Regions from separate parts of the Rhizobium sp. SYY.PMSO genome, predicted to be linked through region 1. Evidence: riboswitches for the same ligand, from Rfam matches in the RefSeq annotation. Region 1 holds a riboswitch; each other region holds the start of a gene.
What was found. Region 1 has a riboswitch for thiamine pyrophosphate ahead of thiB (thiamine ABC transporter substrate binding subunit). Riboswitches for the same ligand answer to the same signal wherever they lie in the genome.
Positions count from the first base shown of each region.

Region 1 (10,611 bases):
AGAGCGCCGTGAAAAACGGTTTGCGCAGGCCCGGCCAATCGATGAGGCGCAGCCGGGAGACGCCATGAAGGCCGAGGCTCGCCGCCAGCCGTTCGGTGCGCCGACGATGGACGGCATAGGCCGGCTCGATGACGCGAATGACGAAGGGCAACGCCATCAGCGCATTGACGATCACGATCAGGATGGCGGCGAACCTGCTGGGATCGCCCAGCGGCCTGAGCGCCAGAAACCAGCCTGTTGCCAGTACGATCGGCGGAACCAGCAGGATCAGGGACGAGCTTCCGCTCAATGCGATCGCCAGGCCGCGCAGGCCGATTGAATTGCGGCGACCTGCCGATATCGCCGATCGGGCGCGAATGATCGCAAATGATATCAGGACCGCGAGAAGCCCGGCGGCGAGTGCGATCGCAAGGCTCGTGGCGGCCGCCTGCAGAAAGATCGGCTGGATCGCCAGCTTCGGAAGGTTGGCCTCCAGGCCGGCAACAACGACCGAAGCGAGCGGCAGGCCGAGAAAGAGCGTTGTGAGCAGGAGCATGACCGCATCGGCCCATCGCGCCGCAGCCATCTGTCCATCGATGCGCCGCAGCGTACGGCCGCTGGTCAGCCCATGATCGTCCGGCGCGCGAAACAGCGTCATGGCGCCGAGGATCGCCACGGTCACGACGATTTGCAGCAGCGACAGCATCACGGCGCGCGCCGGATCGAAATCGAAGCGCAGCGCCTGATAGATCGCCACCTCCAGCGTCGTCGCGGCCGGGCCGCCGCCGAGGATCAGGACGAGCGTGAAGCTGGTGGCGCAGAGCATGAAGATCAGGCCGGCAATGCCGGGAATGAGGCCGCGCAGGACAGGCCATTCGATGAAGCGGAAGACCGAGGCGGGCCGCATGCCGAGCCCGCCGGCCACGAGCCAGTATTCCGCCGGCACGCGCTCCAGCCCGGCAAGCATCAGCCGGCAGGCGAGCGGCATGTTGAAGAAGACATGCGCCAGCAGGATGCCCGCGAGCCCGTAAATGCTGACGGGCTGCGACAGGCCGATCGCCGCAAACGCCTGATTGAGCAGCCCCTGCCGGCCCCATATGCCGAGCAGGCCGAGCGCGCCGATCAGCACCGGCAGGCCCATCGGCACGGCCATCAGCCGGATCAGCCATAACCGGCCGGGAAAGCGCGGCTGGCGCGCCAAAGCGCGCGCGACCGGTATGGCGAGCGCGATGGAAAGGAGCGTCGAAAGCGTTGCCTGCAGCAGCGTAAAGCGCAGGACGCGCAGCAGGTAGGGATCGGTCAGCGTGGTTTCGCCGCCGGATTCGATGCCGGCGGCCAGCAGGACGAGCACGGCAACTCCCACGAAGAAGACGATGCCGGCAAGGCTGAGCGCCCCGCCGGAAATAGCGCGTCTTCGTTCGGGTGCCGTCAGGATGGTCAAGGTGTCAGTTGCCGCTGGTGGCGGTCAGCCACTCGTCGATCCAGGCCTTGCGGTTCTTGTCGACCTCAGCGGGGCTCATCAGGAAGGTCTTCGACGGTACGACGAGCTTGCTGAAGGCATCCGGCAGCGGTTCCGACGTGGCGGAGACCGGCATCATCCAGTTGGCTGTCGGGATGATGTCCTGGAAGCCGGGGGAGATCATGAACTTCAGGAAGTCGCGGGCGAGATCCTTGTTCGGCGAAGACTTGATGAGGCCGGCGACCTCGATCTGGATGTAATGGCCTTCCGAGAAGGCGGCCGCCTGATAGCGGTCGGTCTTGTCCTCGATCATGTGATAGGCCGGCGACGTCGTGTAGGAGAGCACCATCGGCGCTTCGCCCTTGGTGAAGAGATCGTAGGCTTCCGACCAGCCGGGGGTGACGGTCAGGATGCGGCCCTTGAGCTTCGTCCACGCGTCGGCCGCCTTGTCGCCATAGATCGACTTGACCCAGAGCAGAAGGCCGAGACCCGGCGTCGAGGTGCGCGGATCCTCGATGACGATCTTCTGCGAGGGATCGCCCTCGACCAGGTCCTTCATGCTCTTCGGCGGATTTTTCACCGTCTGAGTGTCGTAGATGACGGCGAAGTGGCCGTAGTCGTAGGGCACGAAGACATCGTCCTTGAAATCGCCGGGAACCTTGAGGGCCGAGGTGTCGATGCCGCTTGCGTCGAAGAGGCCGGTATCCTTGGCTTCGTCGACGAGATTGGTGTCGAGGCCGAGAACGACATCGGCCTTGGTGCCCGCGCCCTCCAGCTTGAGGCGGGAGAGAAGCGCCACGCCGTCGGTGACGCTGACATAGTTGACCGTGCAGCCGCAGGTCTTTTCGAAGGCCGCCTTGACCTTGGCGCCCGGACCCCAGTCGGCGGTAAAGCTCTCATAGGTGTAGATGGTCAGGGTCTTGTCGGCCGCGGCGGCTGGCTGTGCGGCGAAAAGGGTCGTTCCGGCGGCAAGGGCCAAGCCGGCGAAGAATGACAATAGCGAACGGTGTTGCATGACAGCGCCTCCTCTCTGGTTTCGTCTTGAAGGGGAAAAGGGCGCTATGATTTCGTCACGCGTCTAATCCCTCCGCCGGTGTTAGCCGGATCAGGTTCCGCGGGTTGGCCGGTCAAAGCCTCTCAGCCAGATGTCCGCAAAGACATAAGGCACCCCGTTAGAGCGTCGGCAGATTTAGCCTTGTGACGACGGGATGACAAGGGAAATGATTCCCTTGCCGATTATGGGCGGGAGGCGTTACTCGGCGGCGTGGGCAGCAGCTACGCCGTCCAGTTTCTTTGTTGCGCCGGGAAGCTGCACGTTCTTCAGCGTCAGGGAGGTCAGAAGACCGAGCAGGCAGATGCCGGCGGCCGTCATGAACAGCGGGCTGAAGGCGCTGGCATAGGCATTGGCGACGGCTTCGCGGGTTGCCTCCGGCAGAGCGGCCATCATCTTCGGCGTCAGTTCCTCGATGTCGGGAACGCCTGCGATGGAAACACCGACATTGCCGAGCTTGGCGGCGATGATGGCGCCGTAGATGGAGATGGCGATCGAGGCGCCGCCCATGCGCGACAGCGTGACGGCGCCGGTCGCCGCACCCACATCGCGGGCAGCGGCCGCGTTCTGCACGCCGATGACGGGCACCTGCTGCGCAAGGCCGATGCCGATGCCGTGCAAGAGCATCAGGCCGCCGATGAAGACGATGGGCGTGCCGGCATGGACGAAGGCGAGCGAGGCGAATGCGATGGTGCTGCAGGCGGCGCTTGCGACCGCAAAGGGCTTGTAGCGCCCCCTTGCCGCGATCAGCCGGCCGGCCGACAGCGAGCCGCAGACGAGGCCGCCGGTCAGCAGAATGAACAGCAGGCCGGCCATCGAGGGTGAAAGGCCCGTCGTCGTCTGCAGGAAGAGCGCGAAATAATTGACCATGCCGATGGCAACGGCGCCGCTGGTGATCGAGGTGATCAGCAGAAGGCCGAATGTTGAATTGCGGAACAGCGTCATCGGCACGATCGGCTCCGGCGCGCGGCGCTCGATGAAGACCCAGGCAATGGCGCAGATCACGCCGAAGGCGATGATGCCGAGGCATTGCGGCGACAGCAGCGATCCGAACAATTCGCTGCCATCGGCGGCAAGCACGATGCTCGTGGTCGTCAGGGCAAGGACGACGGCACCGGCATAATCGATCTTCGGCCGGCGGGCCGGCTTGCGATAGGGGAGCATGAAGGCGAGGCCGGTGAGCACGATGAAGCCGATCGGCACGTTGACGAGGAAGATCGAGCGCCAGCCGAACAGATCGCTCATCGTGCCGCCGAGAACAGGCCCGATGGCGCCGGAGGCCATCAGCACCAGGCTCGAATAGCTCTGGTAACGGGCGCGTTCGCGCGGCTCGAAGATGTCGGCGTTGACCGCGAAGATCGATACCATGATGCCGCCGCCGCCGAGACCCTGCAGCACGCGGGCGGCGATCAGCGTGTTCATCGACACGGCAAGACCGCAGACGGCGGAGCCGGCGGTGAAGATCGCGATCGCCGCCATCATCACATATTTGCGGCCGAAGAGGTCGCCGAGCTTGCCGTAGACGGGCATGACGGCCGATAGGGAGAGAAGATAGGCCGATCCGATCCAGCCGAAGCGCTCCAGATGCCCGAACTCGCCGACGATCGTCGGAAGCGCCGTCGATACGATCTGGTTGTCGAGCGTCGCCATGAACATGGCGGTCATCAGAAACAGGAAGAGGATAAGCCGCCGTTTATGATCCGCCACGAGCGGGGCCAATGTTGTCTGCATGTCCATGGGGCAAGAAATCCCAGCTTGGCCGAAACGCTGCGCGATCGATCGAATGCGCGGGACGCCTCGGTTTTCATACCTGAAATATATGTGCCATTAGCATATAATTGTCAATGACAGTTGAATGCTGTTTGCATATTTTATTTCTTTTCTCCCTCTGGTATGGTGGAAAGATGACATCTGCGACGAACACACGAGAAGTTGAAGCTCACCTGCCGACCGAAGACGAGAATCTTCTTCGCATCGGCCATGCGATGACGCGCATGCGCCTGCTGACGGGCCGCCGCATGATCGGCAGGCTTGCCATTCAGAGCGTCGCGCCGGGCCTCGAGCTTTCGCATCTCGACGTGCTCGATGTCGTCCGGCGGGCGGAGGCGACCGGCGAAGTCACCGTCGGCACCATCGCCGAAATGGTGCGTATCGATCCGTCGCGGGCGAGCCGCATCGTTGCCGACATGGTGGCCCGCGGTGTCCTGCGCCGCAAGGCATCGCAGGCGGATGCGCGCCGCATCGTCGTGGTGCTGACCGCGCTCGGGCAGCGATTGCTGTCGGAGATACAGGCGCAGAAATATTCGGTCATCGGCAGCATCTTTGCAGATTGGACGGCGGAGGAAATCGAGAGCTTCTCGCTGCTGTTCGATCGCTATGTCAGCGGTTACGAGCGGGTTTTCCAGGCTCGCCTCAAGGAAACCGACGACTGAGCGGCCGGCGCGGTCGTTCTTGCCAACGGCGCTCTTCCCTAGGGATATGAGTTTGCGCTATGGGCTTGCCTCATGAGCCAGTCCACCACCTTCACCATCCTGCTCGGCGGCGAGCTCCGCCTGACGGAGCGATTGCGCGATGCCGTTTCAGGCAGCCGTTTCATCGCGGCCGATGGCGGCATGCGCCATGCGGTCGCGCTCGGGGTGGAACCTGAGCTGTGGGTCGGCGACTTCGATTCCACGCCTGCCGATCTGCTGCGCGCCTTTCCCAACGTGCCGAAGCAGCCCTATCCGGCAGCGAAGGCGGCGACCGACGGCGAGATTGCCGTCTCGGAAGCGATCGATCGCGGTGCGGCCAGGCTGATCCTCGCCGGCGCCATGGGCGGCGAGCGATCCGATCATGCGATCCAGCATCTGCTTTACGGCGTTCACCTTGCCGAAAAAGGCCTCGACGTGTTGCTGACTTCAGGCGACGAGGAGGCCGTGCCGCTTCCGCCGGGCGATCTCACGCTGGCGCTGCCGGCCCGCTCGCTGTTTTCGGTGCTCGGCTTCAGCGATCTGACGGGCCTTTTCATCGAGAATGCCCGATATCCCTTGCGTGATTTTCATTTGCCCTTCGGCGCATCGCGCACCATTTCCAATGTGGCGGAAGGCGATGTGCGCTTTTTGCTCGGCAGCGGCAGGGCGATCGTTCTTGCCCGCCCTTATGACCTTTCCGGAGTCTGATCTTGGCCCCTCCCATTCTGAAACTCGACGACATCTTCCTGAGCTTTGGCGGTGCGCCTTTGCTCGCCGGTGCCGGGCTGCAGGTGGAGCCGGGCGACAAGATCTGCCTTGTCGGCCGCAACGGGTCCGGCAAGTCGACGCTCCTGAAGATCGCCGCCGGCCTTGTCGAAGCGCAGTCGGGAGAGGTGTTCCGCCATCCGTCGTCGACCGTGCGCTATCTCGAACAGGCACCGGATTTTGCCGGCTACAAGACGGTTGCGGCTTACGCGGAATCCGGCCTCGGCCCCGGCGACGACCCTTACCGGGTGACTTACCTGCTGTCCCATCTCGGCCTGACCGGCGAAGAGGACCCGAACAATCTGTCGGGCGGCGAGGCGCGCCGGGCCGCGCTTGCGCGCGTTCTGGCGCCGGAGCCGGATATCCTGCTGCTCGACGAGCCCACCAACCATCTGGACCTGCCGACCATCGAATGGCTGGAAGGCGAGCTGCAGAAGAGCCGCAGTGCGCTCGTGCTGATCTCGCACGACCGCCGCTTTCTGGAGAAGGTCTCGACCGCCACCGTCTGGCTCGATCGCGGCACGTCGCGCCGGCTGGACCGGGGTTTTGCTTATTTCGAAGCCTGGCGCGATCAGGTGCTGGAGGCCGAAGAGCTGGAGCAGCACAAGCTCGGCAAGCAGATCGAGCGTGAAGAACACTGGCTGCGCTACGGCGTGACGGCGCGGCGCAAGCGCAACATGCGCCGGCTCGGCGAGCTGCAGGACATGCGCTCCCGCTACCGTGGCCACAAGGGCGCTCTCGGCACGGTGCAGGCTGCCGCCTCCGATGCGCAGGAAAGCGGCAAGCTGGTGATCGAGGCCGACAGGATCACCAAGGCCTATGACGACCGCATCATCGTCGCGCCGTTCTCGATCCGCGTGCATCGCGGCGATTGCATCGGTCTCGTCGGGCCGAACGGCGCCGGCAAGACCACCTTGCTGAAGATGCTGACCGGCCAGCTGGAACCGGACAGCGGCACGGTGAAGCTCGGCACCAATCTGGAGATCGCCACGCTCGACCAGAAGCGTGAGGAACTGAACCCGGAAGATACGCTCGCCAACTATCTGACCGACGGTCGCGGCGAGAATCTGCTCGTCAATGGCGAGCAGCGGCATGTGACCGGCTACATGAAGGAGTTCCTGTTCCAGCCGGAGCAGGCGCGCACGCCGATCAAGAATCTCTCCGGCGGCGAGCGCGCCCGGCTTATGCTGGCGCGTATCCTGTCGCGGCCGACTAATCTCCTGATCCTCGACGAACCCACAAACGATCTCGACATTGAGACGCTGGACCTGTTGCAGGAAATCGTGGCCGGCTTTGCCGGCACCGTCATCCTCGTCAGCCACGACCGCGACTTCCTCGACCGTACCGTGACCTCGACCATCGCGCCCGCCAATCCGGAAGATCCGGATGGACGCTGGATCGAATATGCCGGCGGCTATTCGGACATGCTCGCCCAGCGCAAGGGCGCAATCGAGGAACGCAAGCGGGCGGAAAAGGCGGCCGAGAAACCAAAGCCGGCCGAAGCCGCAACGCCCGTCGCCGAGAGCTCGAAGGCCAAGGGAAAGCTGTCCTACAAGCAGAAATTCGCTCTCGAAAACCTGCCGAAGGAAATGGCCAAGGCCGAAGCGGAGATTGCCGCCCGCGAGAAGAAGATGGCCGATCCGAACCTGTTCTCCAAGGATCCCGCAACCTTCAACCGACTCGCGGCGGAGATGGAAAAGCTGCGGGAAAGCCTGATAAAGATGGAAGAAGAATGGCTCGAACTCGAAATGCTGCGCGAGGAGCTGGAGGGCTGAGCGGCCGGAACGCGGTATCGTTTAGAGCAATTCAAGGAAAACGCGCAGCGATTTTCCGTTTTGAATCGAACAAAAACAAATAGATAGAGCGGCTCCGTGAAACGCGGAACCGCATCTGGCTAGAGATGCGGATTGCGCGGCCGGTATTTCCGGACCAGCTGCTGGTTGATTTCCCTGGCACCCGGCATGTTGGCGCTGAGATAGACGGGTGGATCGCCATCCTTGCAGAGTTCGGCGGCGACATCGGCGAAGATGGCATTCAGCACCGTCGCTCCGACGGCCGTCGAGGCCGGGCCGACCTTCAGGCCGGTGCGTGGCAGGTCGATCATGGCGTCGCCCGGCGGCAGGCCGTTGTCCAGCACGATATCGGCGATATCGGCGAGCTTCCTGCGTCCGTTGGCAATAGCGGTCGAATAGGCAAGCGACGTGATGGCGATGACGGTCGCGCCGATTTCGCGGCCATAATCCGCCGCCTCGAGCGGAGCGGCGTTGACGCCGGAGTTGGAGGCGATGATCAGCACGTCGCCCGGCTGCATGCCGTAGCGCTCGAAGATCGGGCGGATGAGACCCTCGGTACGCTCATAGACCGAGCTGATGACGGCGCCCTCGTGCAGCATGGCGGAACCTACGAGCACCGGAATGGTGAAGGCGAGGCCGCCGGCGCGATAATGCACCTCTTCCGCCAGCATATGCGAATGGCCGGTGCCGAAGACATAGACGCGGCGATCGCCGCGCGCCGCCGCGCAGATGGCTTCGGAAGCCCTGGCCATCGGCTCGGCAAGCGTTTCGCGCAGGGTTTCCAGCCGGGCGATGAGGGCCGAGAAATAGCTTTCCGTGACTGCGGTCATTCCGAGCCTCCTTTCCGCGTGCGTCAGGCCGAAGGCTGGCCGGAGATCCATGTTTGCGTGACTTCGATGCCGTCGTCGATGTGAACGAGATCGGCGCGGGTTCCCGGCGTCAAATGGCCCCGATCGACAAGCCGCAGGAAGCGGGCGGGATAGGAGGTCGCCATGCGAAGCGCCTCGGCGAGCGGCAGTTCGAGAATGTTGACGCCGTAACGGATCGTGGAAGCCATATCGACATCCGAGCCGGCCAGCGTACCGTCGTCCAGCGTCAGCTTGGAGCAATAGCCGCCCTTGGTGCGATAGACGGTGCGGCCGTTGAGCGTGAAGCTCGGAAGGTCGGTGCCGACGAGCGACATGGCGTCGGTGACGAAGAACAGCCGGCCCTCGCCACGCTTGGCGCGCAGGGCGATGCGCAGCGCCGCCGGCTCGACGTGATGGCCGTCGGCGATGATGCCGCACCAGGGGGCGGGGTGGTCAATCGCCGCGCCGACGAGACCGGGCGCGCGATGGCCCATCTGGCTCATGGCGTTGAAAAGGTGGGTCACGCCGCGGGCGCCGGCATCGAAACGCGCGTCTGCCGCTTCCGCCGTGCAGTCGCTGTGGCCGATGCTGACGATGACGCCGCCTTCGCTCAACGCCTGGACCTGACGTTCGGTGATCTGCTCGGCCGCGATCGTGACCAGCAGCGTGCCGATTGCCTCGCGGGCGCGGATGAAGGTCCTGACGTCGCTGTCTTCGACAGGCCGCATTAATTCCGCCAGATGCGCGCCCTTGCGGGCCGGGGCCAGATGCGGGCCTTCCAGATGCAGGCCGGCGACGCCGCGATTGGCCTTCACGGCCTCGGTGGCCGCTTCGATCGCCGCCTCCGTGGCCGCGGCGACATCGGTAATCAGCGTCGGCAGCACCGATGTCGTGCCGTAGGGGCGATGCCCCTCGGCGATCATGTACATGGAGTCGGGCGAGGGCTCGTCGTTGAGCATGCGGCCGCCGCCGCCGTTCACCTGCGCGTCGATGAAGCCGGGAGCCAGGACGCCGCCGTTCAGGCGGATGGTCTCGGCATTGTCCGGCACATCGTTGGCGCCGGTGATGGCATGGATGCGGCCATTGCCGATCACCAATGCGCTATCCTCGTGAAACCGGTCGCCATCGAAGATGCGGGCGCCGGTAAAGACCTTGTAGTCCATCACATGGTCTCCGTGACCTTGAGGAGGTTAGCCGGCTTGTCCGGATCGAAACCCTTACGGCGCGTCACCGATTCGATGAGGCGATAGTAGCACAGCAGCGACACCAGCGGGTCGAGCAGGCCATTGCCTGTCGTCGGCATGCGCAGGTTGATGCCCGCGAGCGGCGCGGTCGAGAAGGAGACGGCGGTCGCGCCGAGCTTCTGCAGACGCTCCAGCGCCTGCGCATTGTTGGCAAAGGCGGCATCGTCGGGTGAAAAGGCCACGATCGGGAAGCCCGGCTGCACCAGGCGCATCGGGCCATGCATGAGTTCGGCCAGAGAGAAGGCTTCGGCATGCAGGCCGGCGGTTTCCTTGGCCTTCAACGCGGCTTCCAGCGCAATGGCGAATGCCGGGCCGCGACCGCCGGTATAGAGCGAGGAGGCGTTGAAGAGCACGTCTTCGGCGGCCTTGCCGTCGATTCCCGAGGTGGCGGCCAGCGCGTCCGGCAGCTTTGAAAGGCCATCAACAAGCGTCTTGTCCTGCGAAATCGTCGCGGTGACGCCGGCAAGCGCTGCAACCGAAGCGATGAAGGATTTGGTGGCGGCAACGCTCTGTTCCTTGCCCGCATTGAGACCGAGCACGATGTCGGCCTCCTTGGCAAGAGGGCTGTCGGTGACGTTGACGACGGCGATGGTGGTCGCGCCGCCCTTTTTGGCGGCGGCCTGCAATGCGATGATGTCCGGGCTGCCGCCGGATTGCGACACCGTGAAGTGGATGCCGCCCTTCAGGTGCAGGGGCGCACCGTAGACCGAGGCGATCGACGGGCCGACGGACGCGACGGGGATGCCACAGGAGATTTCGAAGAGATATTTGAAGAAGGTGGCGGCATGGTCGGACGAGCCGCGCGCCGCGGTCGTGATCAGCGACGGACGGCCGGAGGAGAAGAGCTTCGCGATCTCGACGAAGGCGGGTTTTTCCTTTTCAAGCAGCGTCGCAACCACCTCGGGCGATTGGCCGGCTTCCGTCAGCATCAGGGATTGGGTCTTGCTCATAGGTCATCTCCAATTCTCAATTCGGCAACAAAGTCATAAGCATCGCCGCGATAATGCGAGCGGGTATATTCA
Region 1 covers NZ_CP177349.1:3,127,189-3,137,799, reverse strand. The annotation lists gene thiP (thiamine/thiamine pyrophosphate ABC transporter permease ThiP) at 1-1,414, opposite strand, end outside; gene thiB (thiamine ABC transporter substrate binding subunit) at 1,425-2,453, opposite strand; TPP riboswitch at 2,504-2,620, opposite strand; gene ACJJVH_RS15210 (MDR family MFS transporter) at 2,691-4,226, opposite strand; gene ACJJVH_RS15205 (MarR family transcriptional regulator) at 4,394-4,921, shown strand; gene ACJJVH_RS15200 (thiamine diphosphokinase) at 4,994-5,647, shown strand; gene ACJJVH_RS15195 (ABC-F family ATP-binding cassette domain-containing protein) at 5,650-7,479, shown strand; gene ACJJVH_RS15190 (SIS domain-containing protein) at 7,599-8,327, opposite strand; gene nagA (N-acetylglucosamine-6-phosphate deacetylase) at 8,351-9,508, opposite strand; gene ACJJVH_RS15180 (SIS domain-containing protein) at 9,508-10,539, opposite strand; gene ACJJVH_RS15175 (GntR family transcriptional regulator) at 10,536-10,611, opposite strand, start outside.

Region 2 (10,611 bases), on a different replicon from region 1:
CCAATGCATCCCGCCATCATGGCCGCATTGGCACCTGCACATTTTCGATTTTAACTTCCCAACGCGGGGAAACTGCACACGGAAACTTGCGCGGGGCTTATAAGTGCTTGACAGAATACAGTCGGTTGCGATTTCCTTCCTCGATTTTTAGGGAGTATATAAGTATCGCCATTTTGCTGAACATCACCGATGCATGGGGTCCGGCGGTGAGCGGCATGGATGGACAAGAATAAAAAAAGAGGGGCGCAGCTTGAGAATCGGTTTCTGTGGAGATGTGAATGAGGCGCACTAAGGAGGAGGCGGCGGAAACGAGAAGCGAGATTTTGCACTCTGCAAAGGCTCTGTTTCTCGACAAGGGCTATGAGAATGTCAGCCTGGAGGAGATAGCCGCGGCCGCCGGTGTCACGCGGGGGGCGGTGCACTGGCATTTCAAGAACAAGCAGGGGCTGATGTTCGCCATTCGCGACGAGGCCCAGCAGCCGTTTCAGGAGCTGGCGGAGCGGATGTCCAGAGAGCTGCCGCCCAATCCCCTCGATCTCATAGCGGATACGATAGCGTCGATATTCGACGATGTTCAAGGCGATCCGCGCAAGCGCAGCATGCTCAAGGTGATGATGCATCTCGACATGGCATTCTGCGACGGCACGACAAGCCGCGCCAGTTCCTTCCGGCACGACATGCACGAGCACTTTGAACGCATTTTCACCCTGATGGACAAGAAGACGAAATTGCCGGCGCCCTGGACGCCAGATACGGCCGCGTCCGCACTGACCGCCGTCATCGGGGGCCTGATCAGCGAATGGACGCTCGACCGGGGCAATTTCCAGCTCGTTCCCTGCGGACAGATGTTCATCAAGATGGTGTTGAAGACCTGGTTCCCGCTGGCACAAACGCATGAAATGGCGATTTCGGCGGCCTAGAACTTTTCCGCTTTTCTTCGGATCGCGAAAACGCTCCATCCTTTTGTCTTCACGCAATTCCGGATGGAAAACCGCTGCGTACTTTCCCGGACTCCAAAGCAGCCAGACGCTCCGCCGAATCGCCAAACCACATCATTCATTTGAATCGAGCCGACTCGCCGGAGAAGCGGCAAGCACGCTTGGCTGCGACTATTCCGGAAATAAAAAAGGATCCGGAGGGAAAGCCGGATCCTTTACTTTGATCGGAGGTCAACCGATCGATGAAAGAAGCCCGACGGATTGGAACGCCAGGCTTCCCTTACCCGGCACGGAGCCGGGTAATTCCAGATTAGAAGCTACGCTCGAAGCGCAGGATGCCAGCCCACTGATCCTGGTTCACAGAATCGAAGTTGGTGTAGGAAACTTCCGGCTCGATGAGGAGGTTCTTGACCGGGTTCCACTTGACGTTGGTGGTAGCGGCAAAGATCTTCGAGTCGGTGTAGGCGAGCTGGAGGTTCCACTTCAGCTTGTCGTTGACCGGAACGCCAACGCCGCCCCAGACAGCCCAGTCGCCCCAGCCGCACAGCGCCGGACGATCAGCCGGGCAAGCCGAACGATCGAGGTTGGTGCCTGCATACTTGTTGAGCTTGTCGCCGTCGGTGTTCCAGCCGCCCATCAAGAAGGCCGAGAATGCGCCAAAGTCGGCATCGACACGAGCCTTGATGGCGCCTTCTTCGACGATCGAGTCGTAGCCGCCGACAACCTTGAAGCCCCATGCGCCGGACTTGAAGCCGGCACCGGCTACAACGTCAGGAGCGTAGTGGTTGGCCTTGTCGTCCGCCCACCAGCTGGAGCCGTAGGACGCATCCGAGCCGCTGGAATTCGAATCTTCGAGCGAGATGACGGCCGTGAAGCCGTTGCCTGCGTCGTAGTTGTAGGTCAACTGGTTGAGTTCGTACGGACCGTCATAGATCACGTCGTCGTTGATGACGTCGCCGGCGTAACCCATGTACAGGTTGTACTGCGAGTCGAGCTTACCGACCGTGAAGCCGCCGAGGCTGATGTTGGCGAACAGGAGCTTCGTGGAGGTGGAGCCGCCGTCGTTCCAGTCCCAACGCAGAACCATGTTGGTCTTCAGCGGGCCGTATTCGGTGTCGGTCGCGGTGTCGACGTTCAGCTCGGCGCGGGTGTGCCAGAGCGTGCCGTTCTTGCTGTTCGGGTTATAGGCATCGTACCACTCGCCTTCCGTACGGACGCGGCCGCCGATCTTGAGGCAGGTTTCGGTGCCCGGGATGAAGAAGTAGCCAGCACCGTATGCGTCGCAGATACGAACGTATTCCAGCGGCTCGGGCTCGGCAGCGACGATCGCGTCGGCTGCGTGCGCGCCGGATACTGCTGCCAGGGCAGCAGCGGAGCCGAGAAGAAGGCTCTTGATGTTCATTATAAACTCCTGATTGTAATATGCATTTCTAATTTACCGCGAGTGCAGAGCTGGAATACCGCTTTGAAGATCGGTTCGGTCTAAAACGCGACCGGATAGCCCGGCAAATACGTACCTGATGTTGGCTTGAGTCCCCTCGAACCTCCATGATTGACCCCGCGGCAAAGGTCTTGAAATGCCCCTACCGATCCGGCCGACCACTCGACCGTAAGACAACCTCTGTCCTGCATCCGATTTACAAACAGCCCGTATGTTTGTCAATTCAATGAAAGAGGCTCCGGCGTTAGTCTTGGGTGCTGTTGCCTAAATGCAACTGGTCTCCCGGGCCACAACCCGGGCGGGGCCGATGCCGGCAATCGCCCGAAATGTGCGGCCAGCTCTGCCGCCGACAGGCACGCTGCGCCATTCGGCAGGCCGGTCTGCGGCAAAGCGCTGCCTGCCGATTTCAGCAATGCTTGGAAACAAAACTCAATAAATCGGTACACACAGAAATATCGAATCTCCCTAGATTCCCGCCGGCGCGCCATCGAAAAGGGGACAAATCGCGAATGCATGAGAACCGCCAGATATTCATCGCTACCCCCTGTTTCGGCGGTCTCGTTACCAAGGATTATATGCAATCCATCTTTTCCCTGATGCAGACGGGCGCGCAGGCCGGCATTCAACTGACGCTCGCCCTGCTCGGCAACGATGCCTTGATCACGCGCAGCCGCAACACCCTCGTATCGTCCTTTCTGAACGACACCGCGGCCACCCACATGCTGTTCATCGACGCCGACATCAGCTTCGAACCGGATCAGGTGATGCGGTTGCTCGACGCCGACAAGGATGTCGTCGCGGCGATGTATCCGATCAAGGATTACGATTGGAACACTGCCGCTCGCACCAATTCGCAGGACGGCTCGTCGCTTGCCTCAGCAGCGCTCCATTATGTCGGCACGCCTCTGATTGGCCAGAGTGCGGAACGGGACGGCGATTTTGTCAGCGCCGTCTATGCCGGAACCGGCATGCTTCTCATCAAGCGTGCGGTCATCGAGGCGATGACGGAGGCCTATCCGGGACTGCGCTATAACGCCATCCATGCCTATCCGAGCACGAAGCCATCGCCGGGCACGCAATACGCGCTGTTTGAATGCATGATCGAGGAAGAGACGGGCCTCTATCTCAGCGAGGATTTCGCCTTCTGCCGTCGCTGGCGCGCGCTTGGCGGCAAGATCTGGCTCGATACCGCCAGCAAGCTCTCGCACACAGGCCCTCATCGTTTCGTCGGCGACACCGCGCCGCGTTATTGAGGCGGCACAAGGCCGCCCCTTCGGAAAATCTCGCGGAGATTGTATTTTCGACGCATGGCGGCTGCGATTCCTCCGGCCAACCGTGCCGCTTGCGGCGGGGTTGACAGGAACCAACGCGACGGCATAGCCTTTTCACATTCACCAGGGGGGGTCCCGGCAAGGGGCTGAGATACTGCTGGACAATATGGCTTTGCCTGTTGTGGCGCAGTGACCCGTTGAACCTGATCCAGTTCATACTGGCGTAGGGACGGTGCAAGCGCTCGAAGGCTTCGGATTCCCGCGTGGATTCCATGCCGGCGTCTTTTCATCATTCCGGCTGATGACTGGGTCTCCAACCGCCACTTGGAGCCTCAAACCATGACCATTGCCGCAAAGACCCTCACCCCCACCGTCACCACAGGGCCGCTGCCCGCGTCGCGGAAGATCCATGTCACGGGCGATATCCATGCCGATGTCCGCGTGCCGATGCGGGAGATCAGCGTCCACCCGACATCGGGCGAACCGCCCGTCATCGTCTACGATTCCTCCGGGCCCTATACGATCGAGGGCGCGGAAATCCGTATCGAGCAGGGCCTGCCGCAACTCCGTCGCAACTGGGTGCTCGCCCGCGGCGATGTCGACGCTTATGAAGGCCGGCATGTGCGCCCGGAAGACAATGGCTTTGTCACCGGCGAGCGACTGACCCCGGAATTTCCGGGCAGACGCCAGCCGTTGCGGGCCAGGGACGGCAAGGCCGTCACCCAGATCGCCTATGCACGCGCCGGCATCGTCACCCCGGAAATGGAATTCATCGCCATCCGTGAAAATCTCGGCCGCAAGGCGCAGGCCGAAGCCATGGCGCGCGACGGCGAAAGCTTCGGCGCCCGTATTCCGGACCATGTGACCCCGGAATTCGTCCGCCAGGAGGTCGCGGCCGGCCGCGCGATCATTCCGGCCAACATCAACCACCCGGAAAGCGAACCGATGATCATCGGCCGGAATTTCCTGGTGAAGATCAACGCCAATATCGGCAATTCCGCTGTCACCTCGTCCATGGCGGAGGAAGTCGAGAAAATGGTCTGGGCGGCGCGCTGGGGTGCCGATACCGTCATGGATCTCTCGACCGGCCGCAACATCCACAATATCCGCGAATGGATCATCCGCAATTCGCCGCTGCCGATCGGCACGGTGCCGCTCTATCAGGCTTTGGAGAAGGTCGGCGGCATCGCCGAGGAACTGACCTGGGAGATCTATCGCGACACGCTGATCGAGCAGGCCGAACAGGGCGTCGACTATTTCACCATCCATGCCGGCGTGCGGCTGCACTACATTCCGCTCACCGTCAACCGCGTCACCGGCATCGTCTCGCGCGGCGGCTCGATCATGGCGAAATGGTGTCTCCATCACCACTGCGAGAGCTTCCTCTATGAACATTTCGAGGACATCTGCGATATCTGCCGCGCCTATGACGTCTCCTTTTCGCTTGGCGACGGCCTGCGCCCCGGCTCGATTGCCGATGCCAACGACGCCGCGCAGTTCGCCGAGCTGGAGACGCTGGGCGAACTGACGAAGATCGCCTGGGCGAAAGACTGCCAGGTGATGATCGAAGGCCCCGGCCATGTTCCGATGCACAAGATCAAGGAAAACATGGACAAGCAGCTGACCCTCTGCGGCGCGGCGCCTTTCTACACGCTCGGGCCGCTGACCACGGATATCGCGCCGGGCTACGATCATATCACCTCGGGAATCGGTGCTGCGATGATCGGCTGGTTCGGCACGGCGATGCTCTGCTACGTCACCCCGAAAGAACATCTCGGCCTGCCCGACCGCAACGACGTCAAGACGGGCGTCATCACCTACAAGATCGCCGCCCATGCGGCCGATCTTGCCAAGGGCCATCCGGCCGCACGCGTCCGCGACGATGCATTGTCGCGCGCCCGCTTCGAATTCCGCTGGGAAGACCAGTTCAACCTGTCGCTCGATCCCGACACCGCACGCAGCTTCCATGACGAAACCTTGCCGAAGGAAGCCCATAAAGTCGCGCATTTCTGCTCGATGTGCGGCCCGAAATTCTGCTCCATGCGGATATCGCACGACATCCGCGCCGAGGCGCAGAAGGAGGGGCTGGAAGCGATGGCGGCGAGGTATCGGGAGGGGGGCGACCTTTATATGCCGGTCGATGCCAACGCACAGCCGGCCGAGTAAGATGCGCATCCTCGTCAAAGGGGCCGGCGTCGCCGGCCTCACCGTCGCTCACGAACTGTACGTGCGCGGTGCCGAAGTCACGGTCTTTGAGACCAGCCGCAATTTCAGCCGCGCCGCCTCCTGGCTCGCCGGCGGAATGCTGGCCCCATGGTGCGAACGGGAAAGTGCCGATGCGGCCGTGCTTGAACGGGGTCGCGACGCGGCCGATCGATGGGAAGCGATCCTGCCGGGCAGGATCGTCCGCAATGGAACGCTTGTCCTCGCGCCGAACCGCGATCGACAGGAGCTAAGACGGTTCGCGGACCGCACGACGGGCTATCGCTGGGTGGACGAGCACGAAATCGCCACCCTTGAACCGTCCCTCGCCGGCCGTTTCCGGCACGGCCTGTTCTTTCCGCAGGAAGCGCACCTCAATCCGCGCGAGATCCTGCATTCATTGAGAGACGATCTTTCGGCAAAGGGCGTCATCTTTGCCGACGGAATAGCCGACGACGGCGAATTTGCCGATATCGTCGACTGCACGGGGGCGGCTCGTATCGGCCAAAGTCGGGAGTTGCGGGGTGTTCGGGGCGAAATGCTCTATCTGCAGACGCAGGAGATCGCGCTTTCACGGCCAGTCCGCCTGCTGCATCCGCGCTTTCCCGTCTATATCGTGCCGCGCGGCGACGGCCTGTTCATGGTCGGCGCGACCATGATCGAAACCGAGTTCGGCGGGGCCATTACCGCCCGCTCGCTGATGGAGCTGCTGAACGCGGCCTATGCGCTGCATCCGGCCTTTGCCGACGCCGCCGTCGTCGAAACCGGCGCCGGCGTCCGCCCCGCCTTTCCGGACAACCTTCCCCGCGTCACGCAGGAAGGCAAAACCATCCTTATCAACGGCCTTTATCGCCACGGCTTCCTGCTGGCGCCGGCGATGGCCGCCGAAGCGGCAAGCCTCATCTTTTCCAGATACGACAGCGACAGGAACCGCCCATGCGCCTGATCATCAACGGCGAAACACAGATCGTCGAGGCAGCAACGCTTTCGCAGCTTCTAGTTGCCCTGGACTATGAGGGCGAGTGGCTGGCAACCGCCGTCAACGGCGAACTCATCCATCGTGAAGAGCGCGATGACCACCCCCTTGCCGACAATGACCGGATAGAAATCCTCACGCCAATGCAAGGAGGCTGACCCATGCTTGAGCTCTACGGAATAAAAATCGCATCGCATCTTCTTCTCGGTACGGCCCGCTACCCTTCACCGGCCGTGCTGGCGCAGGCCGTCCAGCGCTCGGGCACCGAGATCGTCACCATATCCCTGCGCCGGGAAACGGCGGGCGGACGCAACGGCGGCGCATTCTTCGACATGATTCGCGGCCTGGGCGTCCGCGTTCTTCCCAACACCGCCGGCTGCCATGGAGTTTCCGAAGCAATCCTGACCGCGAAAATGGCGCGCGAGGTGTTTCGAACCAACTGGATCAAGCTTGAGGTGATCGGCCATCACGACACGCTTCAGCCCGATGTCTTCGCTCTGGTGGAGACGGCCAGGATTCTCACGGATGACGGTTTCGAGGTCTTTCCCTATACGACGACCGATCTCGTCGTCGCCGAGCGTCTGCTGGACGCCGGATGCAAGGTGCTGATGCCCTGGTGCGCGCCGATCGGCACGGCGGCGGGGCCGCTCGACCCCTCGGCTCTTCGTTCCATGAGAGCGCATTTTCCGCAAGTGCCGCTCATCGTGGACGCCGGTATCGGCAGGCCCTCGCATGCAGCCGCCGTCATGGAGTTCGGCTTCGATGCCGTGCTTCTCAACACGGCCGTCGCCGGCGCCGGCGATCCGGCGGCCATGGCGGAAGCCTTCGCCAAGGCGATCGAGGCCGGCAGGCAGGCTTTTGGCGCGGGCATGCTGGAGCCGCGCGATATGGCGGTGCCGTCCACTCCGCTCATCGGAAAGGCGGTTTTCTCGTGACGCTCGACCCTTTCTATCTCATCGTCGATAGCGCGGCCTGGATCAGGAGACTGGTGCCGCTCGGCGTCAAACTGGTGCAGTTGCGCATCAAGGACCGTACGCTTGAGGAGATTCGCGCGGAGATTCGCGAATCGAAGGCAGTCTGTGCCGCCTACTCGTGCCAATTGATCGTCAACGACCATTGGCGGCTTGCCATCGAGGAAGGTTGCGACTTCATCCACCTCGGGCAGGAAGATCTGGCCGCCGCCGATCTCGGCGCCGTTCGCGCGGCCGGATTGAAACTGGGGCTCTCGACCCACGACGAAACGGAATTGGCAAAAGCACTTGCAGCTGAGCCCGATTACATAGCCCTCGGGCCGATCTATCCAACCACCTTCAAGGCCATGGCCTGGGCGCCTCAGGGTCTGGACCGCATCGCCCAATGGAAAACGCATATCGGCGACATGCCGCTTGTTGCGATCGGCGGACTGACGGTCGAACGCCTCGCGGGCGTATTCGCACATGGAGCCGATTGCGGCGCCGTCGTAACCGACATCACACGCAACAGTGATCCGGAATCGCGGACGCTCGAATGGATAAAAGCGACACGGCCACGGCTCAAAAGCTGAAGAATTGTGGGGACATCGCCGCATCCCGCGTGTTTTTCGGGCCGTGTGCCCGATGAACGGCGCATTCATAAAATATTCAGGCGAACATAATCATGCTTAAGACGTTGATTAAATGACTCGCGCATTCGCTGAGTTTGAAGACTGCTTTGGAGGTAGTCATGATAAAGAAGACGGTTTTTACGGTTTTGCTGGCCGCTACGGTCGTAGGCGGCGCATTGGCGCCTGTCAGCTTCGCGCAAGCGCAGCAATATGACGGCCGGCCGCCCTATCGCGGCGACTGGCGTGGCCATGACGACTGGCGTCGCCATCACCATCACGGCAATGGCGGCGCAATTGCCGGCGGTGTCGCTGCCGGTCTGATCGGCGGCCTTATCGGCGGCGCCATCGCCAATGGCGGCCCGGTTTACGCAGCGCCGCCCCCGCCGCCGCCGAGATGCTGGTTCGAGAACCGCGCGGTTCAAAACCAGTATGACGATGGCTGGCACTACGAGCGCATCCGCGTTTGTAATTAGGACGGCCAACACGTTCGCCATCAGGCGAACCGTGCACATGACAGATTATATGGAGATTGCCGGCGGCCGAAACCGCCGGCAAACTTTTTTCGAAAGTGTCGGGCTATCCGATTATGGGGCGTGCGTTCGCGAATAGGCGTTCGGTGCGGGAAACACTCTGCCGGCAAGGCTTTCGGCCCGCGGACGCCAGATTTCCACCTTCAGCGGATAGCAAGCCGCCGTATCGCTCGAATGCTCGCTGCCGCAATCCCCACCGGGACAGGCCGAAAGGGCGCCGAGCAGATCGATCTCTGCGAAGAATTCGATGAAATCGCCCGGCCGCACCGGGCTTGCCTTCATGAAATACTGATGCGTATCGCGCGTGAAGCCGGTGCACATGAACACGTTCAAGACGTCATGGACATGAAACTCCGCTTCCTGAACGGGAATATTCATCTCCCTGGCAAGGGCGCGCGACAGGTTGGAATGGCAGCAATGATGATAGTCGTCATCTTTCAGCAGCCGGTTCGTGTAGGGGTCGCAGCGCGTGCCGATGACATCGTGGACGCCGGCTCCATCCGCATCCCAGCCGTACCAGCCGAGCGTATCATGGGTAATCGTCGCCATCGGCCGCAGATATGGCAAGGTGCTCCACAGCCGGTCTCCGACTCCGACATGGGTGGCGTGCAGCGCCCGCGTCTTGCCGCTGAAAAAGCGCTCCGATAGATCGGCTGCGTTCCACAAATTGAGATCGCCCACCTGCGATCCCTCTACGCTGACGATACGGAAGAAATGCCCCTTCGGCACCCGGAAACTGCCGCCTTCGCGCGGCGGCACGATGACCTCCGCAACCTTGGCCATGCCCTCCCGGGCGGCATGCAGCACATCCATATCGGCCGGCGTCAGCGTTCCGTTGGGATAAACCACGACCGGCGGCTTGCGACGCCGCTCCTCTGCATCGGCGGGGGCGGGCATGTCAAAAAGACTGTTCATGATAACGTTCAGATCCTCACCGATTCAAACCGGGCTGTTCGATTCGCCAGCACTGTAAGGATATGGAGCCGGCGGGCAACAGCGATTGTCCTTGCTCTTTGGCTAAGTCCTGCTTAGCCTCGCGCGAATGCCACAAGTCCCGCTCGCTTCCCTGCGCCCCTTCGAGGCGGCCACCCGCCATGAGAGCTTCGTCAAGGCCGCGGCCGAGCTCAATATGACGCCAACCGCCATCAGCCAGCATGTGCGAGCCGTGGAAAACTGGCTGGGTGTGGCGCTGTTCATCCGCCATGCCCGCGGCGTCACGGCGACAACGGCCGGCCGCGACTTCGCGGCGGCGGTTGCAAACGGTCTTGGGCATATCGAAATCGCCGCTCAGCAGTTAAGGCTGGACAGCATTGAACATCCCGTCAGCGTGGCATGCATCGCTTCCGTTGCCACCCGCTGGCTGATACCGCGCCTGCCTGCCTTCCGGAAAAAGCATCCCGGTATCCGCATCAACATCGTCTATGCGCTCGACGCGCCCACGCCGAAGGGCGCAGGCGTCGATCTTATGATCCGCCATGGGCCGCGACCGGCTGCGGACGCCGTCGCACTTTTGGCCGCCGAGACGCGGCCGACCTGCTCGGCGGAGTACAAACGCCGTCATGGCCCGCTGCAAAATCCCGCCGATCTCGCCGATGCCGATCTTCTGCACGACGAAACGACCTCCTCCTGGGCGCGCTGGTTTGCCCTCGCGGGTCTTCACCGGTCGCCGGA
Region 2 covers NZ_CP177350.1:1,286,176-1,296,786, forward strand. The annotation lists gene ACJJVH_RS24225 (TetR family transcriptional regulator) at 279-920, shown strand; gene ACJJVH_RS24230 (porin) at 1,249-2,340, opposite strand; gene ACJJVH_RS24235 (hypothetical protein) at 2,889-3,632, shown strand; TPP riboswitch at 3,767-3,897, shown strand; gene thiC (phosphomethylpyrimidine synthase ThiC) at 3,990-5,816, shown strand; gene thiO (glycine oxidase ThiO) at 5,818-6,798, shown strand; gene thiS (sulfur carrier protein ThiS) at 6,789-6,986, shown strand; gene ACJJVH_RS24255 (thiazole synthase) at 6,990-7,763, shown strand; gene ACJJVH_RS24260 (thiamine phosphate synthase) at 7,760-8,371, shown strand; gene ACJJVH_RS24265 (hypothetical protein) at 8,530-8,883, shown strand; gene ACJJVH_RS24270 (DUF1989 domain-containing protein) at 8,995-9,855, opposite strand; gene ACJJVH_RS24275 (LysR substrate-binding domain-containing protein) at 9,983-10,611, shown strand, end outside.
Region 2: it holds a riboswitch for thiamine pyrophosphate, as region 1 does, so the genes downstream of both, thiC (phosphomethylpyrimidine synthase ThiC) here and thiB (thiamine ABC transporter substrate binding subunit) in region 1, are expected to answer to the same signal.

Region 3 (10,611 bases), on a different replicon from region 1:
CTCCATGACATCGGTCGAGCCGGTGAAATCGTCGCCGTAATAGCTGAGAAGAAGATCGGACATTGCTGTCAGGCGTCCTTGCCGCTGCTGAATTTTGCGATCGAGGCGGCAAGCTCGGGATGGTTCCTGGCATAATCCGCAAGCGGTATGTCGGAAACCGCGGCCTGCCACGCCTGCTGGATGGCGCGAACGCCGGCAGCCGGCCCGAACGGATGGCTGACGATGCCGCCGCCGCAGAGATAGAGAAGGTCCGTGGTCCGCCCCGTGCGCTGGTAGGTTTCCGGCGCCTGACCTCCCCATTGCCCGGAACCCGCGACGGGAAGCGGACAGTCCGTGGGATCGAACAACGGCGTGCTGATGGCCTTGAAAGACTCGACGAAGCTGTCGTCCGGCTCCCAGTATTTGACCCGGATGCCGTTGATCTGGAATTGATCGACGCCAAGCAGGCGCCAGAACTGCTGATAGACCTTGAAATCCATTCCGGCGCCGGGATGACGGGTCAGCACGTCCCAACCGTTGCGATGCGCGTGCAGAACCAGGCCGGAGCGCTTGCGCAGGAAACTCATGCCGCCGAAGCCGATGGAGTTGATGTTGACGACGGCGCAATTGCCGCCGGCCTTCAGCACCAGATCGTGGTTGCGCATCATCTCGTCGGGATCGGCATGCGAGATGCCGAACGCATACATCACCTTCTTGCCGGTCTTCTGCTCGTGATCGAGGATCAGCGGCATGATGGCCTCGACGCGCTCCTTCAGCGGCGAATAGGCCGGGCTCATCAGCTTTTCGTCGTCCTTGATGAAATCGACGCCCGAGCCGATCAATTCGCCGACAAGCGCTGCCGTTTCCTTCGGCCGCAGGCCGAGTGCCGGCTTGACGATGGTGCCGATGATGGGCCGGCCGCTGACGCCGGTCAGGCGCATGCTGCCGGCAACACCGAATTGCGGGCCGGGATGCGCATCGCGAAAAGCCTCCGGCAGCTTCATGTCGACGATGCGGATGCCGGTCATGCCCTTGATCGAGTAGACACCGCCGATCGCGATGGTCATGAGCGCCGCCAGATCGGTGCCGATCGCATCGAGCGGAAAAGCTATGTCGATGTCGGCGCGGTGGATCGGGCCATGTCCCTCGGCCGCTTCCGGCCAGGTCGGACGATCGATGTCGGGCAGGGGACGGATCGCGATGACGCGGGCGGCGACGCGCGCCTTCAGCTCTTCCGTTTCGCCCGGCACGGCAACGAAAGTTCCGGTCGATTGATCGCTGGCGATCTTGCGGGCCATCGCTTCGATGCTGCCGGGCGTTTCGATACGATAGGTGACGGTGATGGTCATGGACGGCTGAACGCTCCTCTCGCCCACGATTTTTCGCGTGGCGCAAACTGGTAATCTGGTATAATGAGTATTCCAACTTCTGCAAAGACTTTTTTGTCCGGCGGCGGATACCGCGTTTCGTAATGGGGCTTCCGCCGGGACAACAAAAATGCATAAGGGAGGAAAAGCTTTGAGAAAGCGGGGTTCCATGGGCCAGCCAGTCGAACAGATTGTACGTCGAAAGCTGTCTGACGAGGTATTCGATCGGCTGGAGCGGTTGATCACCTCGGGAGAGCTCAAGCCTGGCGACGAGATGCCATCCGAGCGTGTCCTCATGGAGCGATTCGGTGTCGGCCGTCCGGCAATCCGCGAGGCCATGCAGGCGCTTGCCAATATGGGGCTGGTGAATATTTCGCACGGCGAGCGCGCCAAGGTGTTGCAGCTCACGGCAAAATCGATCTTCCGACAGGTCGATCTGACCGCCAAGATCATGCTGTCACAATCGTCCGACTCGCTCGAGCAGCTGAAGAGCGCCCGAATTTTCTTCGAGCGCGGCATGGCGCGCGAAGCGGCATTGCGGGCAACGGAAAAGGATGTCACCGATCTTCACGAGATCATCGAACGGCAGCGCGCGTCGCTGGGGCATGCGGAGGAATTCATTTCGGCCGACATGCAGTTCCACACGCGCATTGCCCAGATTTCCGGGAATCCGATCTTTGCCGCCGTCAGCGAAGCCATGCTGGCATGGCTGAAGGCATATCACACCGACATGCTGATCTGGACGGGTAAGGAGAAGTTCACGCTGGTCGAGCACGAGGAAATCCTCGCGCGCATTGCCGAGAATGATGCCGATGGAGCCGAGCAGGCGATGCTCAAGCATCTGGAAAGGTCGCGCGCGCTCTATACGAAATGACAGGCTCCCCGGTGGGCTCGCCTGAACGATGGCACGGGGGCGTATTCGTCCTAATTCCTCCCCAATCCTCATAGTATCTGACAGGATGCAGATGAGGTGTACGCGATGGTCAATTTCATTCACCGCAATATGGCGCTTTTTCTGGCGCCCGTCCTGACGGCGGTTGCCATAACCGCCTACAATCTGACGTGCCTTCTGGTCAGACATCATCACACCCTGGCACACGAGATGCATCGAGCCGCAGGCGCTCTTGTGCTGGTCGTCGTATTCTATGCGATCCTCCGCTACATGCAGTCATTGCCGGAAGACGACGGTTAGAAACCCATTGAACCTGGCAATTGCCGCGGATGTCTTCAGACAGGGTTCAGCGTGGCCGGCTATCGTCGGCCGTTCCTTGATGCGGAATCGGCGAAGCGTCTGACGGCTTTCGCGGTTTTCGTGTTGGAAAACAGTTTCGCAGCAAGTCGCCGCACCGGTCCGGTGCAAAGCCCCCGAGAACTGAGGATGTCAAAACGTGGCTGATGTTTGTACGCAAGGCGTAGACACGGGCTTTGTTGCCCTGGGCTATGCCAAGATCGCAATCCTGGGCGTCGTGCAGGGATTGACGGAGCTGCTGCCGGTCTCCTCCACTGCCCATATGCGCCTGGTGCCGGCCTTGCTCGGCTGGCAGGACCCGGGTTCGGCCTTTTCGGCTGCGATGCAGCTTGCGGCTCTTGCCGCGATCGTCTCTTATTTCTGGAGCGATGTCCGTTATGTCGCCTTCGGGTCGCTCGACGCCGTCAGGCGAAGGGATTGGCGCTCGCCTGCGATGCGGCTTGCGATTGCCATCGTGATTGCGACCGTACCGATCGTCATTGCGGGCCTTCTGCTGTCGTCATCCCTGAACGCCTGCGGAACGTCTTTCCGCAGCCTTTGGGTGATCGGCATCGCCTGCCTGGTCATGGGGCTGCTTCTGGCTGTCGCGGAACTCTACAGCCGCCACAGGAAAGGCATCGAGCAGATGACGCTGATGGATGCCCTGATCGTCGGCATCGCCCAGGTCGGCGCGCTTGTTCCCGGCGTCTCGCGCTCCGGCTCGACGCTGACCGGTGCGCTTTTCCTCGGCCTGAAGCGCGACGAGGCTGCTCGGTTCTCATTCCTGCTCGGCCTGCCGGCCATCGCGCTTGCCGGCCTGAAGGAGCTTTTCGAGCTCTATAAGGCGCATATTCCCATGGAAGCCTGGTCGGTTCTGATCGTCGGCCTTGTCGTCGGAAGCATATCGTCCTTCGTCACCATATGGGGACTTATGCGCTTTCTGGAGCGCTTCTCGACTTGGCCCTTTGTCGTCTATCGCATAGTGCTCGGCGCCGTCATTCTCTTCGGTGTGCTGACCATGGGCTGGGCCTGAGCCATCTGAACCATCCGAACGGCATGCCGGGAAATGGCGCTGCCCGTTAAGGCAGCGCCATTTTCGTTCCGGGGCTATCCGAATACGAGGCCGCCATCGACAATGAGGTTTTGCCCGGTGACGGCGCGTGCCCACGGGCTGGCGAAGAAGAGAACCGCATCGGCCGCCTCATCGGGGGTGGTAACGCGGCGCAGCGGCGTATTCGCGGCGATGATGTCGAAGACGGCTTCCGGCGTGGCGCTGCTGGCATCCGTCGTGCGCAGAAGGCCGCCGGATACCATGTTGACGGTGATCCCCAGCGGGCCGAGCTCGGCGGCAGCCGTACGGGTCAGCGACAGCAGCGCCGCCTTGGCGGCGGTATAATCGTGATAGGGCACGACCGGATTCTGGAAGAGATTCGTACCGATGGTGACGATCCGGCCGAAGGCCACCGATGCCATTGCCGGTCGTGCCGCCTGTATGAGGTTCAAGGCCCCCTGCAGCGCGGTTTCCAGCTGTATCGCCATTTCTCTCCAGCTCAACGCGTCCAGTTTCGAGCGCGCATCGCCGTTGAAACTGAAATCGGCCAGCGCATTGTGAACGACCGTCGTCGGTGCTCCGAAATGCTCCGTCACCTCTGCGACCAGTCGTTTCGTCTCTTCGAGGTCGCGAATATCGGCCTGAAAGGCTTTCGCATGGTCGCCAAGCCGTGCGGCGAGCGCCTCCGCCTGCTCGCGGCTGGCGCGATAGTTGATCGCCACCTTCGCGCCTTCCCGGGCAAAGGCCGTTGCGATGGCGGCACCAAGACCGCGCCCCGCGCCCGAAACGATGACGATCTGCTCCTTGATTGGCAGGCTCATTTCCTTACTCCTTCTTTGTCTGCCCATAGCGCATGGAAGTGCTGGACAGGCCCATGACCGCTTCCAACGGAAAGCTGGCCCGCGGCAGCCACCGCAGCGGCGAGATAGGCTTTGGCCGCGGCAACGGCTTCGGCAAGCGGCAAGCCCCTGGCGATTCCCGCAGCGATTGCGCTGGAGAGCGTGCAGCCCGTTCCATGCGTGTTCTTCGTCGGCAGCCGTTCGGCCTCGAACCAGGTCAGGCGGCCGTCGCCTGCCAGCACATCCGGACTTTCGTGACCCTCCAGATGGCCGCCCTTTACCAGGACCGCCGAAGACCCGAACTCGGCCAGCGCAAGCGCCTGGCGCGCCATGTCCTCGCGGCTTCGCGCTTCCGGCTCGTGCAGGAGGGCCGCTGCCTCGGGCAGGTTCGGCGTGATGACCGTTGCCAGCGGCAGCAATCGGGTGGTCAGCACGTCGACGGCATCGGCGGCAAGCAGGGCTGCGCCACCCTTGGCAATCATGACAGGGTCGAGCACGACGGGCACATCGCGATGTCGCGCCAGAACATCCGCGACGGCGCCCGCAATCGCGGCGTTGGCGATCATGCCGATCTTGATGGCATCGACACGGATATCGGCAAAGATGGCGTCGATCTGCTCCGCCACGAATTGGGGCGGGACCGGATAGACGCCGGAAACGCCCTGCGTATTTTGAGCCGTCAATGCCGTCAGGACGGCCATTCCATAGACGCCGAGGGCAGAAAAGGTTTTCAGGTCGGCCTGAATGCCGGCGCCGCCGGAAGGATCGGAGCCGGCGATGGACAAGACGTTACGGATCATTGGCGGGCCTCCTTGATGGCGTGCGCGATAAGGGCCGTGGCTGCCCGCGGGTCCGGCGTGCCGCATATGGCGGAGACAACCGCCAGACCGTCGGCGCCGGCCGAAAGAACCTTCGCCGCGTGCTCTGCCTTGAGGCCGCCGATCGCGACCGTTGGAACCGGGCAGAGCCTGACGATGCGGGCAAGGCCGTCGAAGCCGATCGGCTGCTTGTGGTCGGGCTTGGTCGGCGTTGCAAAGACCGGCCCGACCCCGGCATAATCGACGATGCCGGCATCTATGGCGGAAGCGAGGGCCTCGGTTTCCACCGAAAGGCCGAGGATCATATCCGGCCCGATCAGGCGGCGCGCCTCGGTGGCGTCCATATCCTCCTGACCGATATGGAGGCCGTCGGCGCCGATGGCGATGGCCGCCTCGACATTGTCGTTGACGATCAGCCGGGTATTGCTCCCTTGCAGGATCTTTTTGAGGGCGAGACCCGTTTCGATCATCGCGGCAGCCGGAGCGTGCTTGTCGCGCAACTGTACGATCGTGGCACCGCCGGCAACAGCCGCGCGAGTGGTCTCGATCATGCCGATGTCGGCGCAAAGCACGGGATCGAGGACAAGATAGAGCGAGAGATCGAAGTCTTTCATGCCGCCGAGATCCTTGCTTCGCGGTCCAGCACTTCCTTGTCCAGGCCGGCGAGCGCATCGAGGAAGCGCCAGGAGAAGGAGCCCGGGCCGTTCGCAGCCGTTGCCGCCTGTTTCCCGGCGACGGCAAAGACGGCAAGTGCGGCCACCGTTGCATCCAATGCCGCATCCGGCGCCGTTGCGGCAAAGGCGCCGACAAGGCAGGTGAGGGAGCAGCCGAGCGCGGTTACTTGCGGCATGAGCGGCGAACCGCCCGCAACGCGCCGTGCCTGCCGCCCGTCGGTCACGAAATCGGTGACCCCTGTGACGGCGACGACGCAGCCGTGCCTTTCAGCCAGTTGCCGTGCGGAATCTTCCGCCTGCTCGACGGCGTCGCGGCTGTCGACGCCCTGGCCGCGGCTGGCGCCGCCGGCAAGCGCGATGATCTCGGATGCGTTGCCGCGAACGATCGTCGGCCGCAGCTCGATCAATCGGGCGACGGCATTGCGGCGAAACGCCGTGGCATGGTGAGCGACCGGATCGAGGACCCATGGCTTGCCGGCCGCGTTGGCCGACTGCGCGGCCTTCAGCATGCCCGCAAGCCAGCCGCTCGAGAGCGTGCCGATATTGATCGTCAGCGCGCCGGAGATGGCGGCGAATTCGCCCGCTTCCTCTTCGGCATGCACCATGGCCGGCGATGCGCCGGCGGCAAGCATTACATTGGCGGCGATATTCATCGCGACGAAATTGGTGATGCATTGCACCAGGGGCGGGTTGGCCCGCATGGCGCCAAGCAGCTTGCCCGCTGTGATCTGATCTCGCATATCGGCCCTTTCAGGCGGAGCGAGACGCGAGGGGACGACGTGCTGTGCCTGCAAGGTCCCGAGCGACTTCCTCCGCCAGCATGATCTGGTTCAGGTTCGAAGGGTGCTTCTCAGCCCGCCGGATGGCGGACGCCCCTGTCTCTCATCTCTTCCTTTTCGCAGACAAAGCCGGCGCTGTCACCAGCAAATCGCAAATGCCACGGCGACGGGCGGCGAGGGCAGGTTGCCTCGTTACGCGGCGATCCATGCAATAGACGCATGGGTGCAGTGAGCTCTTGGCTCTGCAAAAAGCGCGGGATCGGGACTATATGTTTCTCATCGAAGCGAACGGAGCGCCAAGGACGGCAGCCCGGCTTCGAAAGCCCGAGGAAAGGGGATCATCATGAACGTAGCACGCTCTTTCAACAACTGGCGCAAGTATCGTCAGACGGTCGCCGAATTGGGCCGTATGTCTACGCGCGAACTGCATGACCTGGGTATCGATCGCGGCGAAATCCGCAATGTCGCCCGCGCAGCCATCGCTCGCTAACGGCCGCAACGGCACCTTATAAAGCTGCATTACGCCAGCGCCTGCTTCCATCCGAGCAGGCGCTTTTGTTTTGTGAATATCGTAGCCGGCGCTGGCCGCATTCGCTGAAAATCCCGTCAGCTCAGCCTTCCGCTTTTCGCATAGCGCATAACTGCCCTGCAAAGAAATGCCTATGAACTGAGCAAAAGACTGGTATTCTCATCCCCATCGAAGCGATGCATCTCCTCCCGCATCCCTTCGCTTGGCAGACGTCCTACTCCTCCTCCCAGGGACGGCTGCAGGAACAGCGGAACTCCTCCTCCCATCCGCTGTTCGGTTCTTGTAGAAAGCCTGCCGCACCTCCTCCCGCGGCAGGCTTTTTTCATTTCGGCCATCGAACGAATCTCCGGCAAACCATCTTCGATTGTTCTTCGCCGGTGCAATGCAGATCACAGGCCCAGCCGCTTGTGTCGAAAGCCGCGCGGACTCCTCTCGCAAAAATGAACAGCCGCCCCTATGTCCGGCATATGTAGCGCGCTACATCGAAGACCGACCCCAAAACCTGATTCCCGAACAGGAGGATGCCCATGACCGGTTCTGCCGACTATACGCCGCCGAAGATCTGGACCTGGAACAAGGCCAATGGCGGCCAGTTCGCCAACATCAACCGTCCGATCGCCGGGCCGACCCACGACAAGGAATTGCCTGTCGGTCGCCATCCCCTTCAGCTCTATTCGCTTGGAACGCCCAACGGCGTGAAAGTCACCATCATGCTCGAAGAGCTGCTGGCGCTTGGCCATAGCGGTGCGGAATATGACGCCTGGCTGATCAAGATCGGCGAAGGCGATCAGTTCGGCAGCGGTTTCGTGGATGTGAATCCCAATTCGAAGATCCCGGCCTTGCTGGACCGCAGCGGCCCGAAGCCGGTTCGCGTCTTCGAATCGGCCTCGATCCTCATGTATCTCGCCGAAAAGTTTGGCGCCTTCCTGCCTGCCGAACAGCCGGCGCGTGCCGAGTGCCTGTCCTGGCTTTTCTGGCAGATGGGCAGCGCGCCCTATCTCGGCGGCGGTTTCGGCCATTTCTATGCCTATGCTCCGACGAAGATCGAATATGCGATCGACCGCTTCGCAATGGAAGTGAAGCGCCAGCTCGACGTGCTCGACCGTCGTCTGGCCGAGAGCGAATACATCGCCGGCAGCGATTACACGATTGCCGATATCGCCATCTGGCCGTGGTACGGCGGCTTGGCCAAGGGCTGGCAGTACGGCGCGGGCGAATTCCTGCAGGTGCAGGACTACAAGAACGTTCAGCGCTGGGCCGACCAGATCTATGCGCGGCCGGCCGTCAAACGCGGCCGCATGGTTAACCGCATGTCGGGCGATCCGTCCGAACAGCTGCGCGAGCGCCACGACGCCAGCGATTTCGAAACCAGGACGCAGGACAAGATCGCAGCCGCAGGCTGACGAACAATTTGATGCTCATTCTTGCGAACTCGCGGTCTCAGGGCCGCGAGTTTTTTATTGCATTCGCCACTGAACCCCGGCCGCCCACGGCCAAGTCAGCCTCGCTCAATCTTGCCCGGCGTAATGTTCGGCTGCCGAGGCTGTCTTGCCCGGCATGAACGCGGTGCGATCAGGCAAAGCGTTTCGACTTTGGTCAAAGAGGAATGCTACTTCATGCAGCAGGTTGCTGACGATCGAGCCCTGGATAAGAACATCGCCGCGGGCTTGCTATCGAGGCAATCGAGCGCGGAACGCGCAGCGCTTTTGAACTGCCTGATTTCGGGCGGCGACGAACGGCTGGATTGCGATGCGGTCAGCGGCCTTAACATGTATGGCTATGGCCCGTCGCCTCGGCCAAGGGATTTCGCCTTCGGCTCCTCCACCGCGTCGACCATTTCCGCCAATGCCTTTGCCGTGGTGGAGTCCTACTATGCGCGTCTGATGCGCGAAATGGAATCCGGTTCGGCCGCCGCCGTCTATGAGCGTGAAGTCGAAAGACTGCGCTGCGACCTGTTGCGGATGCTTGGGCTCGACCAGCCAGCCGAACAACCGCGTATCGATGCCATCCTGGCGACATCGGGCACCGATATCCATCTCTTCGCCGCTTCGCTTCTGGCCCGAGAGGACGGCCGGGCCTTGATGACCATCACTCTGATGGGGAACGAGACGGGCAGCGGCGTCATGACCGCTTCGGCCGGCCGGCATTTCATGGGGCGTGTCAGTAGCGACCGCGTGGTTGCCAAGGGCGAGGAACTGCGGGCCGGCGACGCGACGCGTAACGCGACCATTGCCGTGCGCAACAAGGACGGTTCCCTGCGCGCCGACAGCGAAGTCGAGGACGAATTGCGGGGCCTGATCGAGCTTGGCCGCGCGGCAGGGTTGAGATGCCTGCTCGTCGTGACCGATGTTTCCAAGACAAGTCTGTTGGCGCCGAGCCTGGAAAGCGTGCTGCGTCTCAAGGCGCGTTTCGGCGATGTTCTCGATATCATGATAGACGCATGCCAGTTCCGCCTGTCGGCGGCGACGATCCGCGCCTATCTGGCGCATGGCTTCATGGTGGCCGTAACAGGCTCGAAATTCCTGGCGGGGCCGATTTTCAGCGGTGCGCTTCTGTGCCCGCCGCAAATGTCGATGCGCTTCAGGAACCGCCCTCTGCCGGCGGCCCTCTCCGATTATTGCGGCAAAGCCGAGTGGCCGCAGGGTTGGGCAGCGCGCGATACGCTGCCGGAGCGCGCCAATTTCGGCCTGCTCCTGCGCTGGAAGGCGGCCTTGTTCGAGCTTGAATCCTTTGCCGCAATTCCGCAGGAGCAAGTCATTGCCGTCCTCTCGGCCTTTGCCGAGGCGGTGGTCGCCCGGCTTGCCGGCGACCCTGCCTTTGCGTTGCTGGATAGCCGGCCGCTCGACCGGCACTGCCTCTGGGGAACACCGGCGATCCGCCATTGGGACGAAATTCCGTCGATCTTTTCGTTCTATCTGCGCAATGCCAATAATGCCGGCGTGCTGAACGCAGTCGAGACCGCGGCCGTCTACAAGGAACTGGCTGTCGAGGAAGATGGATTTGCGGCGGTGCGCCTCGGCCAACCCGTACGCTGCGCCGATTTCGGCGATGTGCCGGCAAGTGCCCTGAGAATCTGCCTGAGCGCGCCGCTCGTCGTTCACGCTTGCGAAAGCGCCGAGGCGCTTGCCGGCCTTATAGAGCAGGCCATGATCGTGCTCGACCGCACGGCCGAGATTGCAGCCCGGCATGCTTCCGCTTCCGCCGCGCGGCTTGCGAGTGCATAGCGCGTTTCCGTTTCAGACGGCGCCGGAATTACCCTGATATCGCTTTTCGGGAGATCCGTCAGTTTCGCCGGTCATCGCCGTCGAGGCCGGCGAAATCGCCTCGGACGATGCCGTGGCGTTGCA
Region 3 covers NZ_CP177350.1:1,025,622-1,036,232, forward strand. The annotation lists gene ACJJVH_RS23100 (four-carbon acid sugar kinase family protein) at 1-63, opposite strand, end outside; gene oiaX (3-oxo-isoapionate-4-phosphate decarboxylase OiaX) at 69-1,328, opposite strand; gene ACJJVH_RS23110 (transcriptional regulator NanR) at 1,516-2,220, shown strand; gene ACJJVH_RS23115 (hypothetical protein) at 2,326-2,538, shown strand; gene ACJJVH_RS23120 (undecaprenyl-diphosphate phosphatase) at 2,735-3,607, shown strand; gene ACJJVH_RS23125 (3-oxoacyl-ACP reductase) at 3,682-4,446, opposite strand; gene thiD (bifunctional hydroxymethylpyrimidine kinase/phosphomethylpyrimidine kinase) at 4,443-5,264, opposite strand; gene thiE (thiamine phosphate synthase) at 5,261-5,896, opposite strand; gene thiM (hydroxyethylthiazole kinase) at 5,893-6,696, opposite strand; TPP riboswitch at 6,747-6,843, opposite strand; gene ACJJVH_RS23145 (DUF1127 domain-containing protein) at 7,079-7,225, shown strand; gene yghU (glutathione-dependent disulfide-bond oxidoreductase) at 7,792-8,667, shown strand; gene ACJJVH_RS23155 (hypothetical protein) at 8,881-10,488, shown strand; gene ACJJVH_RS23160 (sigma-54-dependent transcriptional regulator) at 10,547-10,611, opposite strand, start outside.
Region 3: it holds a riboswitch for thiamine pyrophosphate, as region 1 does, so the genes downstream of both, thiM (hydroxyethylthiazole kinase) here and thiB (thiamine ABC transporter substrate binding subunit) in region 1, are expected to answer to the same signal.